2 regions of the Holdemania massiliensis genome follow, and region 2 is predicted to be linked to the other one. Evidence: a T-box and tRNA genes for the amino acid it is inferred to sense, from the RefSeq annotation. Region 2 holds a T-box; the other holds one or more tRNA genes.
What was found. The T-box of region 2 lies ahead of ileS (isoleucine--tRNA ligase). A T-box ahead of a tRNA ligase gene usually reads a tRNA of that ligase, here a tRNA-Ile.
Positions count from the first base shown of each region.

Region 1 (10,047 bases), 2.3 Mb from region 2:
CCGGCAGAAACAACATTGGAAAGGGTAATCAACTCTTCCCCGGCGGATGTCTGCACCGAAGTTGGCAATAATGTTACATAACAGGCTAAAGCTACAAATCCGCTTAAAACAGGGGCTGTCCCACGAATTTCCGCCATTTTGTGCCCGATTCGATAAACCAGATAAATGGCCAGAAAACTCATCGTTGCATAGTTAATCGTACTGAAAATGGATGTAAACTGTTCCAGGAAGCCAAACCCGGCAAATTGTGCCAGACCGTTTTTTGGGCTGCAGATTACATTGCTGATCAAGGTGGCAAAGGATCCGATAATGATGATCGGCATTAAATCTGTAAAAGCATCCTTAATCGCGATCAGATAGGTCATCTGCTGTAGTTTTCCGCCATATTTCTCTAAAATCTGCATAAAGCGGTCGAAGAATTTTTTCATTTTACTTTACTCCCTCCTGCGGGCTAATCTAAATCTTCCCCATTGGACTTAATAACTTTGGCATACCAGTCATAGCTGTCCTTTTTCATCCGTTTTAATGTTCCATGACCTTCATTGTCTTTGTCAACATAAATAAAACCATAACGTTTCTTCATTTCACCGGTACCGGCGGAAATAATATCAATTGGACCCCAATATGTGTAGCCCATCAGTTCTACGCCATCTTTTATGGCTTCTTTCATTGCCCGGATATGCTCCCTTGTATAATTGATGCGATATTCATCGTGAATCTTTCCATCTTCCGCAATTTCATCAATTTGTCCCAGACCGTTTTCCACGACAAACAACGGTTTCTGATAACGGTCATAAAGTTCATTGAGCGTATATCGGAATCCAAGCGGATCAATTTGCCATCCCCATGGCGTACTTTGCAGATAAGGATTAGGTGTTCCTTGATCCCCGCCTGTATGTCCGCAGAAGGGTTCCCCATACACATGCGTCGTTGAACGATAATAGCTGAAAGCCAGATAATCGCACGGGTACTGCGCAATAATTTCAAGGTCTCCTTCTTCCATCTGAACGTTAACGTTTTTCTGATCCCAAATCCGGTAAATGTATTTCGGATACTTTCCACGCATCATGACATCCGAGAAAAATAAGGAAGATCGGCGCAATTCTAGAGTTTCAAAAACATCCTGAGGGTTACATGTATTAGGGTAAACGTTGCTCAGAGAGAACATTCCGCCGATCTTAGCCCCTGGCATCATCTCATGTCCTAATTTCACAGCCAGAGCGCTGGCAACAAACATGTGATGACTTGCCTGATATATCGCCTGATCAAGATTTTCTTCCGGTTTAACAAAGACCGCTCCGGCATTTCTAGGTGTCCGCCGCATGTTGTTGATTTCGTTAAACGTCATCCAATACTTAACTTTTTTACCATAACGTTCAAATACAACCCGGCAAAATCTCAGAAAATAATCAATCAGCTTACGATTGGTCCAGCCCCCGTATTCCATCGCCAAATGCATCGGCGTTTCATAATGAGACAGGGTGATTACAGGTTCCATTCCTCGTTTCAGCATCTCATCAAACAGATCATCGTAGAATTGCAAACCTTTTTCATTGGGTTCTGTTTCATCCCCGTTTGGGAAAATTCGCGACCAGGCAATGGATGTACGAAATGCATTAAAATGCATGCCTTCCATTAAAGCAAGATCTTCTTTGTAGTGATGATAGAAATCTATCGCTTCATGGCTTGGATAATAGGTATTCTCCTGCAAGGGATAATCAAACCTGCCCCGGAACCCATCCGGAAATCCATCGGCAATACTCAATCCTTTCCCATCTTCCAGGTATGCACCTTCGGCTTGATTGGCCGCAATTGCACCACCCCATAAAAAATCTTTTGGAAACTTTTCTTCGCTGTACACAAGTCATCCTCCTTACGATGGCTCTATCATATTGAACTTTTTAACAAAGCTCAATCTTTTGGCAGAGTTCTGAACCTGATTGCCGATGTATGTCGCAAATTCAATCTAAATTTGAAAAAAAAGTTCAGATTGAGTGATTGATTATCTTCACTTCGCTTTTCATTTTATCCATTCGGAGCAAATATTTAAAGGTCAATCGAATTGTTCAGTATCTAGGCAAAGAATGAAAGTGTGCTCGAATCCTTTATTCTGTTCAACACAAAAAAAGCCGCTGTTCAGCGTCCTGTTTATATTTATCATGTCTTTAAGCTATTATGGAATTACCATACGGTATACAGCTCAGTAATTCCACCTTTACAAATGGTGTGTAAAGAGAAGAACCGATAATTTTTCTTTGATATTTGTTTGCTTTTTGAAATTCCTTTTATACTATTATATATGAGGTGGCTCAAAATGAAATTATTAAAATTGTTCGTTGTTCTTATTACCCTAAGCGCTTGTACGACTCAATCAGAACAAGCTGTATATTCTGTTCCCTTAGATAAATACAGTAATCAATGGATTAGTGATGAGTATACAATAGACAAATGTCAATTTGACTCTAGCAATATCATCGGTGCTTGGATCGAAAAAGACGGAGTATCTTCAGAAATGTACACTCAATATTTTCTTGATAATGGAATATGGGTCATGTATGGAAAAAATTTGTTAAGTGAAGCAAACTCATATTTCTATCCTTACCGGCTAGGAAACTATTTTTTCAGTAACTGTGAGTTAATAAAGGTTAAACAGCGATCCCTTTATTATGCTGAGCCAGTTTATATTACATCATTTTCTAGTATCAACAAACTATCGGATACTGAACTTGTTATTAATGAAACAGTAAAGTATACTCGAATCATCCCTACTATTAATGATAAACTTAACGGTCAATGGACAATCCCCGAAAAAAATTTAGAGTTTGTTATTGATATGAACGAAAACGAATTAATCATTCAAGGAGAAAATTATGATATTATCTCCATTCAACAATTATCTGATGATGTAATTTATATTAAATCCTCATTATTTAGCGAAGTCGGTTTATACCGGTTTGAGTTTTATCAAGATTGGCTTTATCTCTATCCACTTTATCGCGATAATCCTGATGAAGGATTCATTAAACTATCAAGAAGTGACTTAAAAGACTAAGTTACAATCTTTTAGTGAGCATAGGCCATTTTGTGAATCATAAGTTGATTATTTTCATATTACTAAATATTATACACAATTCTTAAGTCGTCCTAGAGGTTCTATACAAGTTCTATCTAATTTATCAGTTTCCTAAAACAAAAAGGATATCGCTTAAAGCTTTACATAGACTTTGAGCGATATCTTAATAGTAATATATCATTTCTTTGAGAAATTATTAGGATTACTGAATTTTAAAATATTCCTAATATATAACTTGCTTAAGTTGAAATTAAATGTATTTATTAAAGAGATATAATTATTTTGAAGATAAAGTTCATGTTGATTAGAACGTGAGTTTTTAGAGCTTAGTGGAGTTAATATGTAAAATCAGAAAATAAATTGACTGTTGCATTGTGGCCTGCTAATTTATTTTTCTTTGAAATTAATGAATTGGTTCCCGAGATGAACTCAACTATTATTTGGCGTTCGAATGCTTGATAGATTAACGATAATTTCAAATGATTCTTTTGTTATGTTGACACGCGGTTCTTCGCAGCCTAATTGTGCCAATAATTTCTTAACAATATATAATCCCTGGCCTGAATTACCATTCCCTCTGGAAATATCTCCTGAATAAAACCGATCAAATATTTTTGTCGAATCCAGGCAAAAGTCTTCCTTTATCGAATTTTGAATACTGACTTTCAATTCACGATCATTTGTAATTAAACGGATACTTAGTTTCCCGGTTGTTGAGCGAATCGCATTAATAATAAGATTTTGAAAAATACGCGTCAGCGCCGTTTTATCGGAATCCAAGAAAATGTCTTCCTCTGCCAACTGAATTTCCGGAATAATTTTTCTGTTTTCAAACAGAGAATGATTATCCAATATAACCTCAGTCACCAGTTTATTGAGTTCAATCATTTCCTTTTTATAAGAAATTTCATTATCATCCAACAATGAAATTTGATAAAAATCGTTGATTAACTGTTCTAAACGTATCGCTTTTCCAACCAAAGCTTCCATATACTGCGCTCGCTTTTCATCCGAAGCATTTTGCATCAATTCTAAATAACCTCTAATAGAAGTTAATGGAGTCCGCAAGTCATGCGTTAAACATGTTATATTCTCTTTCTGTTTTTCCTCTTTTATCTGTGCCTGCCCCATACTTATTCTTTCACTTTCAGCAAGCTCATTAATCATGACTGTCATCTTTTCCAGATCTTTATCCATCAACGTTAGCGTTATAAACTTTTGCGTTTTCTCATTCAGAATTTCCTGCAGCTGAATATTTATTTTACGAATCTGTTTTTTCCAGCAAACTAACTTGAAAATAAAAATCATCAAAAAAAGAAGTGTTAAAATAAATATCCAGAACATTGATTTTTCCTCTATTTAATTTCTTTCCGATTGACAAGAATACAACCGATTATAAGCAGTAATGTGCTGCTTAATAAATACCAAGGCAAATAATCTATAATTCTTGTAATGTTAGATGAGCAAATATTCATCCAGTAAAACATCGGGTTTGCGTACACATAAGTTCTCAATAGCGGAAATAGAGTTTCCATGCTTGCCCAAGACATCAGATAAACGCATGCGCCGCTGAATATATAAATACAGCTGACACCTGTTACAACGCTGATATTCGAGATTAAACCGCATAAGAAGATGACAAGGCAGTTCATCGCCAACAAAACCAAGCCGTTAATCACAGTCCATTGTAGAAGCTGCATGAATTCTGCCAGACTCATCAAATATCCTGACTGCATTGTTTCTAAGATGAAAAAGCCCAGGATGAATGCAAAATACATAAATATCGAAACAACGAGGATGATCATCGCTTTTGAAAAATAAATAATCCGGCGGTCAATTCCATAAGCAACAGACAATTTTATCGTTCCCACTTCATATTCTTTGTTAAAAAAAGTAGCCGTAAACAGAACATTGACTAGCCAGAAAAAAGCAGTATATCCAAGACACGACTGAGCAACAGTTTCAAAAGTAGGTTCTGCGGCAGATAAATAACTTTTAGCTTGGAAGCCAATATCCAAAAGCATCCCTTCACCTGATCCCATGATCGTCATTTCACCAAAAATCATGGATAAAAACAAAATAAACGCACTACCTAAAATAAAACCGATCCATGATTTTGAATGCACCAGCCGGTACAATTCCGCTTTTAAATAATTTAACATGATTTTTCTCCCGCTATGATTTTCATATAGTAGCTCTCTAAATCTTCGCCTTTGCACGTTAACTGATATAAGGTGATATCATTTCTTCCCAGCATCGCGGAAATTTGTTCAGGCGCATCAAGATAATCATATAAACAGATGGAATTGTCAGGCAAAACTCTATAATTATGGGTATGCAGCTCTAATTCTAATAAAGAAGCCACTTTCGACACATCGCTCACTTTCAGGTACAGATGCTTCTGACATTGTTTTTCTAATTCCTTCGCATCAATTTCCTGCATTAATTCTCCATGACTCAAAATACCATACTTCGTTGCCAGTTGATTCAGCTCTGACAAAATATGACTTGAAATCAAGATCGTTATTCCCATTTCTTTATTCAAACTTTTTAATAAATTTCTAAGTTCTAAAATACCGACCGGATCTAATCCATTAATCGGTTCATCCAAAACCAGAAATTCAGGGGTTCCTAACAAGGCAATGGCCAACGCAAGCCGCTGCCGCATTCCTAAAGAAAAATTCTTTACTTTTTTCTTTCCGACATGATCTAAATGAACTAAAGCGAGAACGTGGTCAAGATTCTCTTTACCAGGAATTCCCCGCTGCAATCGCTGAACTTCTAAATTTTCAATCGCCGTCATCTCGGAATACAAAGACGGACCTTCTATAATACATCCCATTCGGGAACGCTGTCCTGCAATGGACTTTCCTTGGTGTCCAAACAGAAATAACTCTCCGGTCGAAGGATTTGCCAGTCCGGTTAATAAGCGGATTAAGGTTGTTTTCCCCGCTCCATTCTCACCGATCAATCCGTAAATGTCACCGCGCTTCACCGTCATATTAATCCGATCCAGTACATTGACATGTTTATATCTTTTTACAATGTCTTTCGTTTGAAAAATGATTTCATTCATCCTATCATCCCTTTCTGTCCTTCATTATCGCAGAGAAAGGTCAAGGAAAGCTTAAGAGAAAGCTAAAGACTCCCTAAAGTTCAGCTCTTGATGAAACGATACCCCAATCCCCATACAGTTTCTATACGCCACCCTTCGCTGCCCAGCTTTTTTCTAATATTACTGATGTGCGTATTCATTACATCATTATCTCGTGCAAAAACATCATTCCATACAGTTTCATAAAGATTTTGCTTAGAGAAAACCTTATTGGGATATTTCATTAACAATTCTAAAATTTGATATTCTTTAGCTGTCAGTGAAATGGGATTCTCTTGAATAAAAACTGATTTTGACTGCGTATCTAACGCCAATTCTCCACAGATAATCCGGATTCCCGGAAATGTTTTCTGATTTCGGATTAAACAGCGTTCGATCCGTGCCAACAGCTCTTCTAAGTTGAAAGGCTTGGTTATATAGTCATCCGCGCCAAGCCGCAGTAATTCTACTTTCGTGCGTACTAAATCTTTTGCGGATACAACTAAAATCGGTACATCGGAAACCTTTCTTATTCCGCACAGTATTTCTTCCCCGCTGACATAAGGAAGCATTAAATCTAAGATAACTAAGTCAAAGAACTTCTGGTTAAAAACAGACAATGCGTTAAGTCCAGAAAAACAACATTCAGTTTCATAATTATAATTGCACAAAAAATCAGTTAATATTTGACATATTTCTTTGTCATCTTCTATGATTAATACACTGCTCATATTCAGCTCCCGTTTATGTTGAAAATTTATTAAAGTGCTTTTCTCATCTTTGAAATTTGATATTAAATTTGGTATATCCCCGCATTTACGTCACATTTATCAATGAACCTGAGCTTTTAGCCAAGAACAGTCCATCAAATTCAAGGATATCTTTGATTCAACTTTATCTCAACTATGGAGAAAAAAAGGATATCGCTCAAAGCCTTACATAGACTTTTATAAATCGCGATATCCTAATAGTAACATATCATGGTGGAGCATAACGGGATCGAACCGTTGACCTCCTGCGTGCAAAGCAGGCGCTCTCCCAGCTGAGCTAATACCCCATGTATATTTAAATTCGATGGTGGGCCTGAATGGACTTGAACCAACGACCTCACCCTTATCAGGGGTGCGCTCTAACCACCTGAGCTACAGGCCCAATTAACTGTTTCCCATCGAATGCTTAATAAATATACCACGGAGAAAATAAAGTGTCAACAACTTTTTAAAGTTTTTTCGATTTTTTGCATCGCCGATGATCCTGCCCTCTCAGTCGGCCTGTTTTTCCCTGTTATTCCAGAATCTTAACAAAATCATCAATCCCCTGAAAGATTGCATAAGCAATTTCATCCAGGTGTTCATCTTTCTGCAGTGCAGCTAAATCCTGACCGTTGGACAAGAATCCAATCTCAGCCAAAATCCCCAACGTAGTCGTCTGTTTCAGAATATAGATATTCCCGGTTTTGGGTTGGAATTTCGACTCCGTTACCGGCCGCAGCCGTTCCAATACCGCCGCGGCCAGCTGATGGGAATTCTCATTTCCCTGCTGATAATAAACTTCGGCTCCATGAACACGTTTGTCCAGCGAGATATTGCAGTGAATGCTGATAAATAATGTCACTTGGGGCTGATTCATAATCTCTACTCGTTTCTTCAGATCTTCCCGCTTCACATTCTTAGCCTCCGAAGGTGCCAGATCAACGTCCTCTTCCCGGATCATAATCACTTCGGCACCCGCCCCTTCCAACAATCGCTGCAGTTTCTTCGCTGTTTTTAAATTAATCTCATCTTCGTCGATCGCCTGACTCCGCGCTCCCGGATCCTTTCCCCCATGGCCCGCATCAATCACTATTGTCATTCCGTTTAAGCGTGTATCCGACATGACCGTAATCGCACGGCTGAATGCCCGCATCACCAGAGCGGCGATCAACAGAACAATCAAACTGCCTGTTGCCCAACATTTTCGTTTTAACCGTTTCATCGTTTTATTGTATGAAAAAAGCAGCGGAGCTATGCCGCTGCAAAGGGATGCGTTGTCCGCATCAGGATCAAGCTTAAAATCAGACACAGACCTTCGCTTACGGTCGGAGTCAGCCAGATACCCACTGCCCCTAGAGCTGAGGACAAAATCAATAAACAAACTAAGATCACAACGATTCCCCGTGCTAACGATAACGTCAGGGCTGCTTTTGGCTTTGCCAGCGCAACAAAGAATCCGGATGTTAATACATTATAGCCCATGATCAGAAAACAAATTGCATAAATTCGGAAAGCGGTGATCGTATTGGCAAACAGCGCCGCTTCCTGCGGCTTGATAAAGACTGAGACGATCTGCGGCGTCAGGATCATGCAACCGCCAAAACAGAGCGCCGAAGTGAGTGCAGCGGCAATCAGTCCGTACCGATACACCAGTTTGATCGTCGCGGAGTCCCGCTGTCCCACCGCATAGCTGACTAACGGCTGACAGCCCTGGGCAATGCCTACAAACGCCATCAGCACCAGATTGTAGACATATGTCATAACCGTATAGCTGACAACGCCGGATGTTCCGATAATGGATAAAATCTGATGATTGAACGCAAAGACGATGACGCCGGCGGATAGCTCGGTAATGCAGTCGGCAATCCCGATCGGCACAATCCGCTTGTATTGAGACAGATCCAGCGAAAACCGGGTAAAATGAAAGTGCGTTTTCCGGCTAAACAGAAAGTGGCTGAAGAAAACAAGAAAGGTCAGCAGCTGGGAAATTCCCGTTGCCCAGGCAGCTCCGGCTAGTCCCCAATGGAAGCCGAAGACAAACAAAGCATCCAGCACAACGTTGGTAAACGCCCCCAGCAGAACACCGAAAGTGGACAGCTGCGGGAAGCCGTCGGCCTTGATCAGCACTTCAAACGAATAAGAAACAATAAAGAAAAAGCCAAATCCCCCGATGATCCGCAGATATTCCGTTACATACTGCAGCGTATCGCTGCCGGCTCCCAGAAACAAAGCCAGCGGCTGAGCCAAGATCACACAGCTTACCGAAATCAGCAGCGCCAGCGTGGACAGGACAACGGTATTCATCGTAAACAGCTGATTAGCCCGCTCCTCTCGCCCCGCGCCTCGATGGATCGAAATCAACGTCGACGCGCCGATCGACAGCAGCAGTGAAAAAGCAAACATAAAGTTGATAAAAGGCATCGCCAGATTGACGGCAGCCAAGGCTGTTTCTCCTGCATAATTGGCAATAAAGATCCCGTCCACCATCGTATACAGGTTAAAAACCAGCATCGACGCCATGGATGGCAGGACAAAGCGTATAAATTTACGTTTTAAGCTCATAATTCCTCCTTCCTGAACCAGTATAAACCTTGGTATAATACTAGAGTCAAGGGGTGATCGAATGAAAAATCAGTATAAGATTCACCAGATCTGTCAGCTGTATCATATTGGTGCAGATTCGCTGCGGTATTATGAAAAGATGGGTTTGATTCAGCCGCAGCGCAGTGAAGGAAATTACCGGCTGTACTCCCTCAGCGATATTTGGCGGCTTAACGTGATCCGAGACTTATTAAAGCTGGGTTTCAGCACGCAGCAGATCAAAACCTATCTTGATTCCCGCTCCGTGGCTACCACCCGTCACCTGCTGGACGAAAAGGAAGCCATTCTGAGGCAGCGCATCGAGGAGATGAAGAAAGACCTACAGGACTTGCAAAATCGCCGTCAGAGCCTTGAGGAAGCGCTCAGCGAGCCGATGAATCAGGTGCGTTTACGAACATTTCCTAAACGGAGATGTCTGCTTTTAAAAGAGAAGATTGAACATGACGAGGATATCGATTATCTGTTGACAAAATTATCTGGACGGTTAGAGGAACAGCTGTCGATTCTCGGCAATGTCGATACCGGAT
Region 1 is NZ_JAKNTK010000001.1:3,771,006-3,781,052, forward strand. Features, by position in the region: gene MCG46_RS17465 (PTS sugar transporter subunit IIC) at 1-428, opposite strand, end outside; gene MCG46_RS17470 (glycoside hydrolase family 1 protein) at 452-1,861, opposite strand; gene MCG46_RS17475 (hypothetical protein) at 2,315-3,052, shown strand; gene MCG46_RS17480 (sensor histidine kinase) at 3,503-4,417, opposite strand; gene MCG46_RS17485 (ABC transporter permease subunit) at 4,429-5,235, opposite strand; gene MCG46_RS17490 (ATP-binding cassette domain-containing protein) at 5,229-6,149, opposite strand; gene MCG46_RS17495 (response regulator transcription factor) at 6,230-6,898, opposite strand; tRNA gene MCG46_RS17500 (tRNA-Ala) at 7,149-7,224, opposite strand; tRNA gene MCG46_RS17505 (tRNA-Ile) at 7,243-7,319, opposite strand; gene MCG46_RS17510 (N-acetylmuramoyl-L-alanine amidase family protein) at 7,452-8,141, opposite strand; gene MCG46_RS17515 (MATE family efflux transporter) at 8,171-9,481, opposite strand; gene MCG46_RS17520 (MerR family transcriptional regulator) at 9,543-10,047, shown strand, end outside.
Region 1: it has a tRNA-Ile gene. The T-box ahead of ileS (isoleucine--tRNA ligase) is inferred to sense a tRNA for this amino acid. The anticodon was not compared.

Region 2 (10,047 bases):
GGCAAAGCAGCACGGGTTATCCAGGCCGAAGCCATGATTCCACCCTGGCACATCCACATCATGATGCGCAATCCGCGTGGAAATGACGACATCCAGAACCTCCTGATTTTCCATTAATCCGCCGGCTGTGCCGATATTGATCACACCGCTGACATCAAAATGTTCCAGCAGCAGCGTGGTACTCATCGCGGCTAACGTTTTGCCGACGCCGCTTTGCGTGACAACCACCGGAACATCAGCCAGCTTTCCGGTATAAAACGGAATCTTCTGAATTGAGCTGGCTTCGACGTCCTCCATCAAGGCCAGCAGCGCGTCGATTTCAACCTTCATCGCTCCGATAATTGCGATCATGCTTTCTTCCTCCCTGCGTAAAATAATTTTTCACCCGGCTGAATTCCCGGCTGAGTAAAATCCGTCATGATTTCTACTTCAAATCCGGCCGCTTCCATTCGCTGAAGCACAGCCTGCGGATCGAAAACAGTCTGGACGTGATGTTCCTCTTTCAGTCCTTCTGACGTCCAGAAAGCAAAGTGCTGATAAATCCGATCCTCATCACTTAAGATCGTCCATTGATACAGCGTATCTTCCAGCACCCCTTCTTCAATATATTCCTCAGTGAACTCTTCCAATCGCTGAGGCGTATGCATATCAAACAACAAAACGCCATGAGGTTCAAGCAATTCCGCAGCTTGATCCATAAACTGTCCCACCTGATCCAGCGACGTCAGATAATTTAAGCTGTCGCAATAGCACACAATGCCTTCCACTGACAGCGCTGTCTGCATGTTCAGCATGTCCATAACACGAAAAGTTACCGCGTCTGGATGGGGTTTCGCCTGAGCTGCCTGAATCATGGCTGGGGATAAGTCAGTCGCATCGACAGTGTACCCTGCTTCGGCTAAGGCAATCGAAATCTCACCGCTGCCGCAGGCCAGCTCCAGCAATGAACACGGTTCAAGATAGCGCCGGGTATAATCCAGCCAGGCTGCCGTGGCTTCCTCATCCTTGACCAAAGCATCATAATAAGCTGCCAGACTGTCATAGCTCATAGCTCGACCTCAATCCGCGGCAGATCACCCCACAGCTTTTCCAGATTATACACCTGCCGTTCTTCGCCGACAAAGACGTGCAGGACAACCTCATACAGATCGACTAACAGCCATCGGCTGCCCTGTCCGCCTTCGACATTGCGGACCGCGAATCCGGCCTTTTCGGCTTCCTCAATCACATGATCGACGATGGAATCAGCCATTCGTTCATTTTTGGCCGAAGCGATCACAAAGTAATCGGTAAACGGGCTGTGACCGCGGAAATCCAGCACGGAAATCGCTTCCGCCAAGCGCTGATCTGCGGCCTTGACCACCAACTGCAGTAATTCAGACATTCAATCCCTCCTTGCGTAAATACATTTTCTGTTCCTGCTGAACCAGATGGAAACCCTGATCCAGATCTTTCATGCATACCGCCAACTGACGGCGGATATCATAACCGCGGCCAGGATCAATTTTATCCGCGATGTAAATAATTTTTGCCAGATCACTGCGGCAGTCTCCGGTTGTATGTTCCCTGACGGCTTCGATGATTTCACGATCATAAAGATACAGCCGGGTTTTCAGCCAGGTTGCCCCAATATACTGATGCCAGATCTTCCAGGACTGATCCAGAGCCTGCGGCCAGTAGACTTCAATCCAGCTGCGCGCAGTTTCCTCATCCAAGCCCTTGGCGATATCATGCAGCATCCCCGCAATATAGGCTTTGCACGGATTCACGCCGTGAGCTTTGGCCAGTTTTACCGCCAGCTCGCTCACTGAAACGCAGTGCTGATAGCGGCGCGGATGGCAATAGGCCTTGGCTATCTCCTCCACGTACAGCCCGCTGTCATGAATGATCCGCCGCACTGACTTCGGCACGTCTTTCAAGGCTCCCTGCCGGACAGCCGTCGAGGAAGCGGAATGAGCGAAATTTTCTACATAGAGAAAACCCGGCTGCTTAACGGCGATTCCCTGTCGGCTGAATACCGCAAACTGGACAAGCTGACGCAGCTGATCAACGTCCTTCCAATGATCAAGATTGGCGTACTGATCATCGCCGATGATCCATACGAAATCTGCGTCAGGAACCTGTTTCTTCAACGTCCTGACGGTGTTGATAGTATACGAAGGGGTCGGCAGGTCTTTTTCAACCAGGCAGATCTTCATCCGCCGATAGGGCTGCAGCGCCTTCTCCATCATCGCCACACGCAGTTCAAAGGATGTCAGCACCCGGTCCTTCAACGGGGTTTTCAATGACGGAACAAACCAGACCTGATCCAATCTCAGCTGCTTCAAAGCCGTCTTGGCGATCGCCAGATGACCGTTATGGATTGGATCAAAGGTTCCGCCCAACAGTCCGATTTTCATCGCGGCAGCTCGATTCTGCGGTGCTCGCGGCTTTCGCGGTACAGCACAATCGTTCTTCCGATGATCTGCACAACCTCGGCATGCGTGCCGCTGGACAGATCCAGAGCGATCTGCCGGACATCCTCTGAGCAGGTCTTTAAAATATTGAGCTTGACTAATTCATGAGCTTCCAGCGAATCAGACAGCGTGTTGATCAAATTGTGCGAGACACCGTCTTTGCCGACCTGAAAGAGCGGCCGCAGCGAATTCGCCATCGAGCGCAGCGTACTTTTCTGTTTATTGGTTAACATCTATATCATTGCCTTTCTTTGTTTAATTTCGATTTCCTGAGGATGGGTGACGACGATCTGATCGTAATTTCCGCTCAGCGACATCCAGCCGATCCCCGGAATCACAATATCTTCTTTCTCGCCTAACGGCGTCAGTAGAGTTCGTTTCCACTGGTTCACCGGTGCGGTTGTCGGCACCGGCTGCAGCAGTTCACCATAATGCTTCTGCCACAACTCATCCGCCTTATCCACCCGCCCGCGGTGCAGCTCCAGCAGATTGCTGCAGTAGAACACCGCCGAAGCCGGTTTGGCATTCAGAATATCCATCCGGCATAATCCGCCGACCGCAAAGCTTTGATTCCCGCGCAGCTGAAAGCCGACCGGTTTAACCGCTTTAGACGGCAGCACGGTTTTCAGATCGTTTTCCGCTAAATGCAGCAGCATGGAATTGCGCGGCGTCAGCCCCGGCGTATCGTAAACCGTGACGCCGTCAATGACTATCGGATTGAAATCCAGCGTCGTTCCGGGATAACGCGAACTGGTCAGCTGCGGTTTGTCAATTAACGCATTGAGCAGCGTACTCTTGCCGGCGTTGGCCATCCCCATCACCACGACATCCTTGCCGTGTGCCCAATGCAGGGCATGCAGCACCTCTTCCGTGCCGCCGGGGATATTTTTGCCGGTCACGACCAGCCCTTGAACATGGATATCCAACGCCTTTAAGCGCCCGTATATAAACCGAGCCAGCTTCTCATTGCCGACCGTTTCCGGAAGCAGATCGCGCTTGGTCCCGACGACGATCACATCCTTGCCGAACAGATGACGATTCATGCCGTCCAAGAGACTCGCTTCCAGATCAAACAGATCGACAACCCACAGCACCAGGGCGTCCATCGTATGGATCTGAGCCAGAATTCGATCAGGATCAATGCCCTCCCGCATCGAAAACTGCAGATCATCATAATGCGTCAGGCGGAAGCAGCGCTGGCACAGCTTACTGCCAACCTTCGGCGTATAGCCGGCCACCCCCGGCTGATCATGCTGCAGTACGGCGCCGCAGCCCTGACATTTTTCACTCATCATATTCTCCCCTTTTTAAGATTCCAGCCTGTTCCAAACACCGGTAAACCTGGTTTTCAACCAGCCGATTCAACTTTGTCCAGGTGATATCCCGGCTGACCAGCGGTGTTGTTAAGATCGTCACAAAATGCATTCGATTGCCGCCGAGAATATCCGTCAGCAGCTGATCGCCGATCACCGCACACTGCTCCGGCTGCAATCCGGTGTCGCGCAGAACTTTTTTATACATCCGCTTCAGCGGCTTTGTTGAGAAATAATAATACGGTACGTCCAGACTGGAAGCAAACAGACTCACACGGTCTTTATTATTATTCGACATGACCACCGCCTGAATGCCATGATCTTTCAGTTTTTGAACAAATGCTTGGGCTTGAACGCCGGCTGTCTGTTCATCATGGGCAGCCAGCGTGTTGTCGATATCTAAAATCAAAAGCCGGATCTTCCGGCTGATCAGCCAGTTCAGATCCAGATCTTCAAAGCTTTTCAGATAGAGCGCAGGCGTGAAGTATTTCAGCAGCATACGGTTCCTCCTTATCTTAATGATTATATCAGATTCCTTCCTACAAAGAAACGAAAAAGACGTCAACGATCATGGTCTTTTGTCTAACTTTTACAGCCTTCCTATCCCCCTTAGCAAAGCAAGGAATGGATCTGATTTCAAAATTGATCCAATAGCGTGCAACGATTTAGCTCGTTTTTCTGAAAAGATAAAAAGATCCCGTGCAGAAATTCTGCATCAGGATCTGAACGGTTCTAAATAATCAACAGCTTATTTGCCCAGCACCTTGCGGCAGCGCGGGCACAGTCCTTCTTCGTCCGCCTGTTCGGAAAGGTTCCAGCAGCGCGGGCAGACAGTGCCTTCGGCCGGTACGATTTCAACCTGGCAGACTTCATAGGATTTCAGCTCATCAATCGAGAAGCTGACTTTGGAAACAATCAGCCACTGATGGAACTGATCCCCGCACAGCTCGGCGATCAATGCCCGATCCTCGTCACTGACATTGACCAGCACTTCAGCCTCCAGCGACTTGCCGATGACCTTAGCCGCACGGGCTTCCTCCAGTGCTTTGAAGATATCGGAGCGGATCAGCATCAGCCGCGCAACCTTGGCCTTCAAGGCTTCGGCGTCCTCCACCGCAAACATTTCGGCAAACTTGCCCAGATGGATGCTTTCGGCTTCACCCTGGAAGAAATCGTTGACCTCTTCCGCGGTATGGACTAAGATCGGTGCCCACAGCCGGACTAACACATCGACGGCATGGTACAGCACCGTCTGAACCTGACGGCGGCGTGGTGAATCCTTCTGCTCGATATACAGAATATCCTTGGTAAAGTCGAGATAGTACGCGGAGAATTCATTGGTCATCAGATTGGTCAGCAGCGTTGTGACATCTGAGAACCGATATTCTTGATAAGCTAGCTGACACTTCTCATTGACGTCGTTCAGCAGCGCCAGCATGTACTGATCCAGCTTCGGCAGTTCATTGACGGCAACCAGATCCGCACGGGTAAAATCTTCCTCGTTGTTGATATTGGCTAACAGGAAGCGGAATGTGTTTCTGACCTTGCGGTAGTTTTCACTGATCTGCTTCAGGATCTCTTCAGACATGCTGCAGTCCGCCTGATAGTCAACGCTGGCCGCCCACAGCCGCAGGATATCCGCGCCATATTTCTTGGTGATTTCCCCCGGAGCGACGGCGTTCCACTGCGACTTGCTCATCTTGACGCCTTTGCCGTCCATGACAAAGCCATGGCTTAACACCTGTTTGTACGGCGCCTGTCCATGTACGGCGGTGCCGACGATCAGCGACGAGTTAAACCAGCCGCGGTACTGATCGCTGCCTTCAAAATACAGATCAGCCGGATAGCCCAGACCGCGTTCGATCATCGCTCCGGTATGCGAGGAACCGGAATCAAACCAGACGTCCATCGTGTCCGTTTCCTTTGTAAATTCTCCCTGCGGGGAAGCCGGGTTGGCATAACCTTCCGGAAGCAGTTCTTTCGCATCCTTCTCAAACCAGATGTTGCTTCCATATTCGCGGAACAGGTTGGCAACATGCTCAAAGACCGCTTTTTCCATGATCGGTGAACCATCTTCGTTGTAGAAAATTGGAATTGGCACACCCCACGCACGCTGGCGGGAAATACACCAGTCACCGCGGTCAGCGATCATGTTGTGCATCCGCTGCTGGCCCCACTTCGGAATCCAGTCCACGTTGTCAATCTGATTTAAAAGTTCCGTGCGGATCTTGTCGATCGAGGCAAACCACTGGGTTGTCGCCCGGAAGATGATCGGCTTTTTCGTCCGCCAGTCATGCGGATAGGAGTGCGTGATCCACTCCAGCTTCAATAACGCGCCTAGTTCGTCCAGACGGTTAGCCACGGTCTTGTTGGCATCGTCGACATACTGACCTTTCAGCCAATCTCCGGCATCCTCCATCATGCAGCCGTGTTCATCGACATTGCAATACGCCGGTAGTCCATATTTCTGTCCGACGAAGAAGTCGTCGGCACCAAAACCCGGAGCGGTATGGACGCATCCCGTACCGGCATCGGCGGTAACGTGATCGCCCAGGATGATCAAGGATTCGCGGTCATACAGCGGGTGCTGGCAGGTGATCATTTCCAGCTCACGTCCCTTAAACGTCTTTAAGATTTCCTTTTTCTCCAAACCAAACTTCGCCCAGAGCATATCGACCAATTCTTCCAGCACGATCAGCTTGCCTTTTTCACTGTCGACTAACGCATAGGTCAACTCTGGGTTCAAACAGATTGCCAGATTGGCCGGAATCGTCCACGGCGTTGTCGTCCAGATTACAAACGAGGTATCGCTGTCCAGGATCCCCTTGCCATCCTTGACCGCAAACTTGACGAAGATCGTCGGAGACTTGACATCCTTATATTCAATTTCTGCTTCGGCTAACGCTGATTCGCTGGACGGTGACCAATAGACCGGCTTTAAGCCTTTATAGATCAGACCATCCATGGCCATCTGACCGAAAATCTGAATCTGATGCGCTTCAAATTCTTTCTTTAACGTGATGTAGGGGTGGTCGTAATCGCCAACGACGCCCAAGGATAAAAATCCAGCCTTCTGCCGTTCTACCTGCTCCAAAGCATAGTCGTAACACAGCTTGCGGAAGGCGGACAGTTCCATCTTCTTGCGATCATAACCCAGCTTGGTAATCGCGGTTTCAATCGGCAGACCGTGCGTATCCCAGCCTGGAATAAACGGTACTTTATAGCCGGCCATGTAATGGGAACGAACGATAACATCCTTTAAAATCTTGTTCAACGCATGACCTAAATGAATGTCGCCGTTGGCATAGGGTGGCCCATCATGCAGCACAAAAGGCTCGCAACCTTCCCGTTTTTCCAGCATTTTTTCATAGATTGCCTGTTCTTTCCAGCGGTTCTGATAGCCCGGTTCCTTGGTCGGCAGCTTGCCTCTCATCTCGAACTTCGTATTCGGCATCAGCAGTGTGTTTTTGTAATCCATATCCTTCTACCTCCTAAAACAATAAAAAAGCGCCCTTGCAAAAAGGACGCACGATGCGCGGTACCACCTTCGTTCACCGCTGATTTGCACCAGCGATGCGCTTTTCTCATAACGCCGAGCCGCGGTCTTTTCTACTCGAATTCAAAAAGACAGCTCACAGGTGATGTCCAGTTCCAGCCGGGGTTCTGCGTTTCACCATCCCGCAGACTCTCTGCACTCCCGCTTGTGTGGAAACGGCGCGTCCTGCATCAAAGCTTTTCGTGATTCAGCCATTCCGATTTCGGAACCGGCGGAATTTCAAACTGGTCCAGCATGCCCATCAGCGAGCTCAGCTGTTCCTGCATATCCCCTTTCATCTCCGTCGCCTCCGACGCGATCCGTGAGAGGTCGTTGAGAATGATCCGGGCGGTTGTCAGCGCTTCACTCACAATCGCATCCGCGTTGTTCTGCGCGGTTTCGATGATCGTGTTGGCTTCCTTGAGGGCCAGGCGGGCGATATCATCCGCCGCCTTTTCCTTCACGGTTAATTCACTGACCAGGGTTTGATAACGCTGACGGATCACCGCCAGCTGTTCGTTGGCCGACTGAATCTGACGGCTGGTCAGATCCAGCTGTTTTTTCAGAGAATCTATTTCCTGGACGTACCGGTCAACCGCATTATCGACGGCGAAGCGGTCATATCCGTTTTTCATCAGTCGGAATTTCGGTGTTCCCGGTTCCAAAGAAATCCCCCTCTCTAAACGTATTTTTCAAATTCGGCAACGATCCGGTCGCTGCGGGTCTGTCCGCGCTGGCCTTTCAGCACAAAACGCCCGTACCCGCACACGGAAATCGTGTCTTCATTATGACACAGAAAGTCGCATTCATCAAGAATTTTATGATTCACGGAAACCTTCTGCGCCCGGATTAACTCCTGCGCCTTAGCCCGCGACATCCGGCACAGCCCGCCGATCACACAGTCTAACCGCAAGGCGGTCACGATCACCGTCAGCGTCTGTTTTTCAACGGCCGGCTCATACCGCATTGAGGATCGCTGCAGCTGAATTGACAGGCGATGAATCCGCGTCAGGTTCATGCAGACATAATCCGCCAGGTCTTCACTGGTATAAATCACAATCCGCCCCGGCTCGACCCACAGATCGCCAAACTGCGAACGATCCAGATCCAGATTCATCAGAGCTCCCAGAACATCCGGATGTTTCAGCTGCACAAATTTATCCGAAATCCGGGCGGTCAGACAGACAATATCGCTGCTTAAGTCCGCTTCCTCAGGCGCTAGAATCAACTTTTTCCGCTCTGTCCCCAAGCAGCCGCCGTCCCATCTGTACGCCAGATCCCAAGGCAGAAACGGGGTCAGAAAAGCCTGTTGGGCAGGCGAAAGAAAACAGGAGCGCACCGGCTTGCGGCGCGTCCTGCACTGATCCATCCAGTCTTCCAGCCGGGCCTGCAGCGCGGCGTCATCCGACTTTGAAAAATGCGCGTTCCGCACTATTCCTCATCGCTGTCCAGGCTGATCTCACCGTGGACGGCGATGGATTTCGGCGTGCACAGAATGACGTTGTGACCGATTTTCTGAATCGTTCCGTCTAAAGCAAAGACAACGCCTGTCAAAAAGTCAATTGTACGCTGCGCATATTCCCGCTGCAGCCGATGCAGATTGACAACGGCAGCCCGTCTTTCCTTTAAATGCTTTGCGACTTCCTCAGCCTCGTCAAATGAACGCGGCTCAAATAAAACCATTTTCGTATCCGAAGCGATCTTGGTTACACCTTTAGTCTGCGGCTGTTCATATTTGACGGGTGCGGCAATCTCGTCTTCTTCTACTTCCAGTTCTTCCTCATCGTAATCATCGTCGACTGGAGCGATGAAATTCTTCATTTTATCCAATACTCCCATGGTTTGCACCTTCCTTTAATTCTTGTTCATTATATCATAAATCTGCGCATGGGAATACCGAGTTCACAGAATTGAAAGGATTTCAATGCCCTTTTTCCATCAAAGTTTGCGGAAAGTCATGAAAGTGCCCGCTGCTTTTCCAGCTCTTTCCAGTTTATTGTTCTTTGGCTTTTCCGCTCTTGCTTCGCGGATGAATCAGAATCACATCTTCGCCGACGCTCACCACCTGATCCAGTCCGACGATGATGCGGGCCGGAGGAAACAAAAACGCGAAGACAGAGCGGAGCCAGCTGGAATTTTTCCCGACAAGAAATGACTGAACCTGGTAGTTGGTCAGCGACACATCCAAATCCTCGACGCGGCCGATCAGGGTGCCGTCCTGAACATTGACGACCTGTTTGTCCTGCAGTTCACTGAATTTCATTTTTATCACCTGATTCCAGTGTATGCCGCTGTCGAATTTTTGTGCTTCGCTATCGAATTTTTATAGCTTTTGTCAGAAATTCTTTTTCAAACACTGCAGCGCGCTTTTTTCTAAGCGGGATACCTGCGCCTGCGAGATGCCTAATTCAGAGGCGATTTCGGTCTGTGTCTGGCCTTGGTAATAACGCTTATTGATGATCTGCGCTTCTTTATCACTTAAATGCTTCATGCTTTCACGCAGAGCGATCAGGCTGGAGAGCTTGCCAATTTCATCGTGATCATCCTTGATCTGATCCAACAGATATAAGGTATCGCCGTCATCATTATAGATCGGCTCAAAGATGCTGACGACGCTCTGCAAAGATTCCAGGCTTTCCGCAATCTCCTTTTCCCTGACGCCCATGATCTCAGCCAGCTCGGCTAAGGAGGGTTCGCGTTGGTAGGTATGAATGAAGGTTTCCTTTTCTTTCAGCACCTTGTA
Region 2 is NZ_JAKNTK010000001.1:1,515,811-1,525,857, reverse strand. Features, by position in the region: gene MCG46_RS06820 (5'-methylthioadenosine/adenosylhomocysteine nucleosidase) at 1-351, opposite strand, end outside; gene MCG46_RS06815 (class I SAM-dependent DNA methyltransferase) at 348-1,049, opposite strand; gene rsfS (ribosome silencing factor) at 1,046-1,384, opposite strand; gene nadD (nicotinate (nicotinamide) nucleotide adenylyltransferase) at 1,377-2,399, opposite strand; gene yhbY (ribosome assembly RNA-binding protein YhbY) at 2,396-2,689, opposite strand; gene MCG46_RS06795 (GTPase) at 2,690-3,748, opposite strand; gene MCG46_RS06790 (YqeG family HAD IIIA-type phosphatase) at 3,741-4,268, opposite strand; gene ileS (isoleucine--tRNA ligase) at 4,518-7,247, opposite strand; T-box leader at 7,287-7,508, opposite strand; gene MCG46_RS06780 (DivIVA domain-containing protein) at 7,496-7,969, opposite strand; gene MCG46_RS06775 (RNA-binding protein) at 7,984-8,736, opposite strand; gene MCG46_RS06770 (cell division protein SepF) at 8,736-9,143, opposite strand; gene MCG46_RS06765 (PRC-barrel domain-containing protein) at 9,298-9,567, opposite strand; gene sigG (RNA polymerase sporulation sigma factor SigG) at 9,640-10,047, opposite strand, start outside.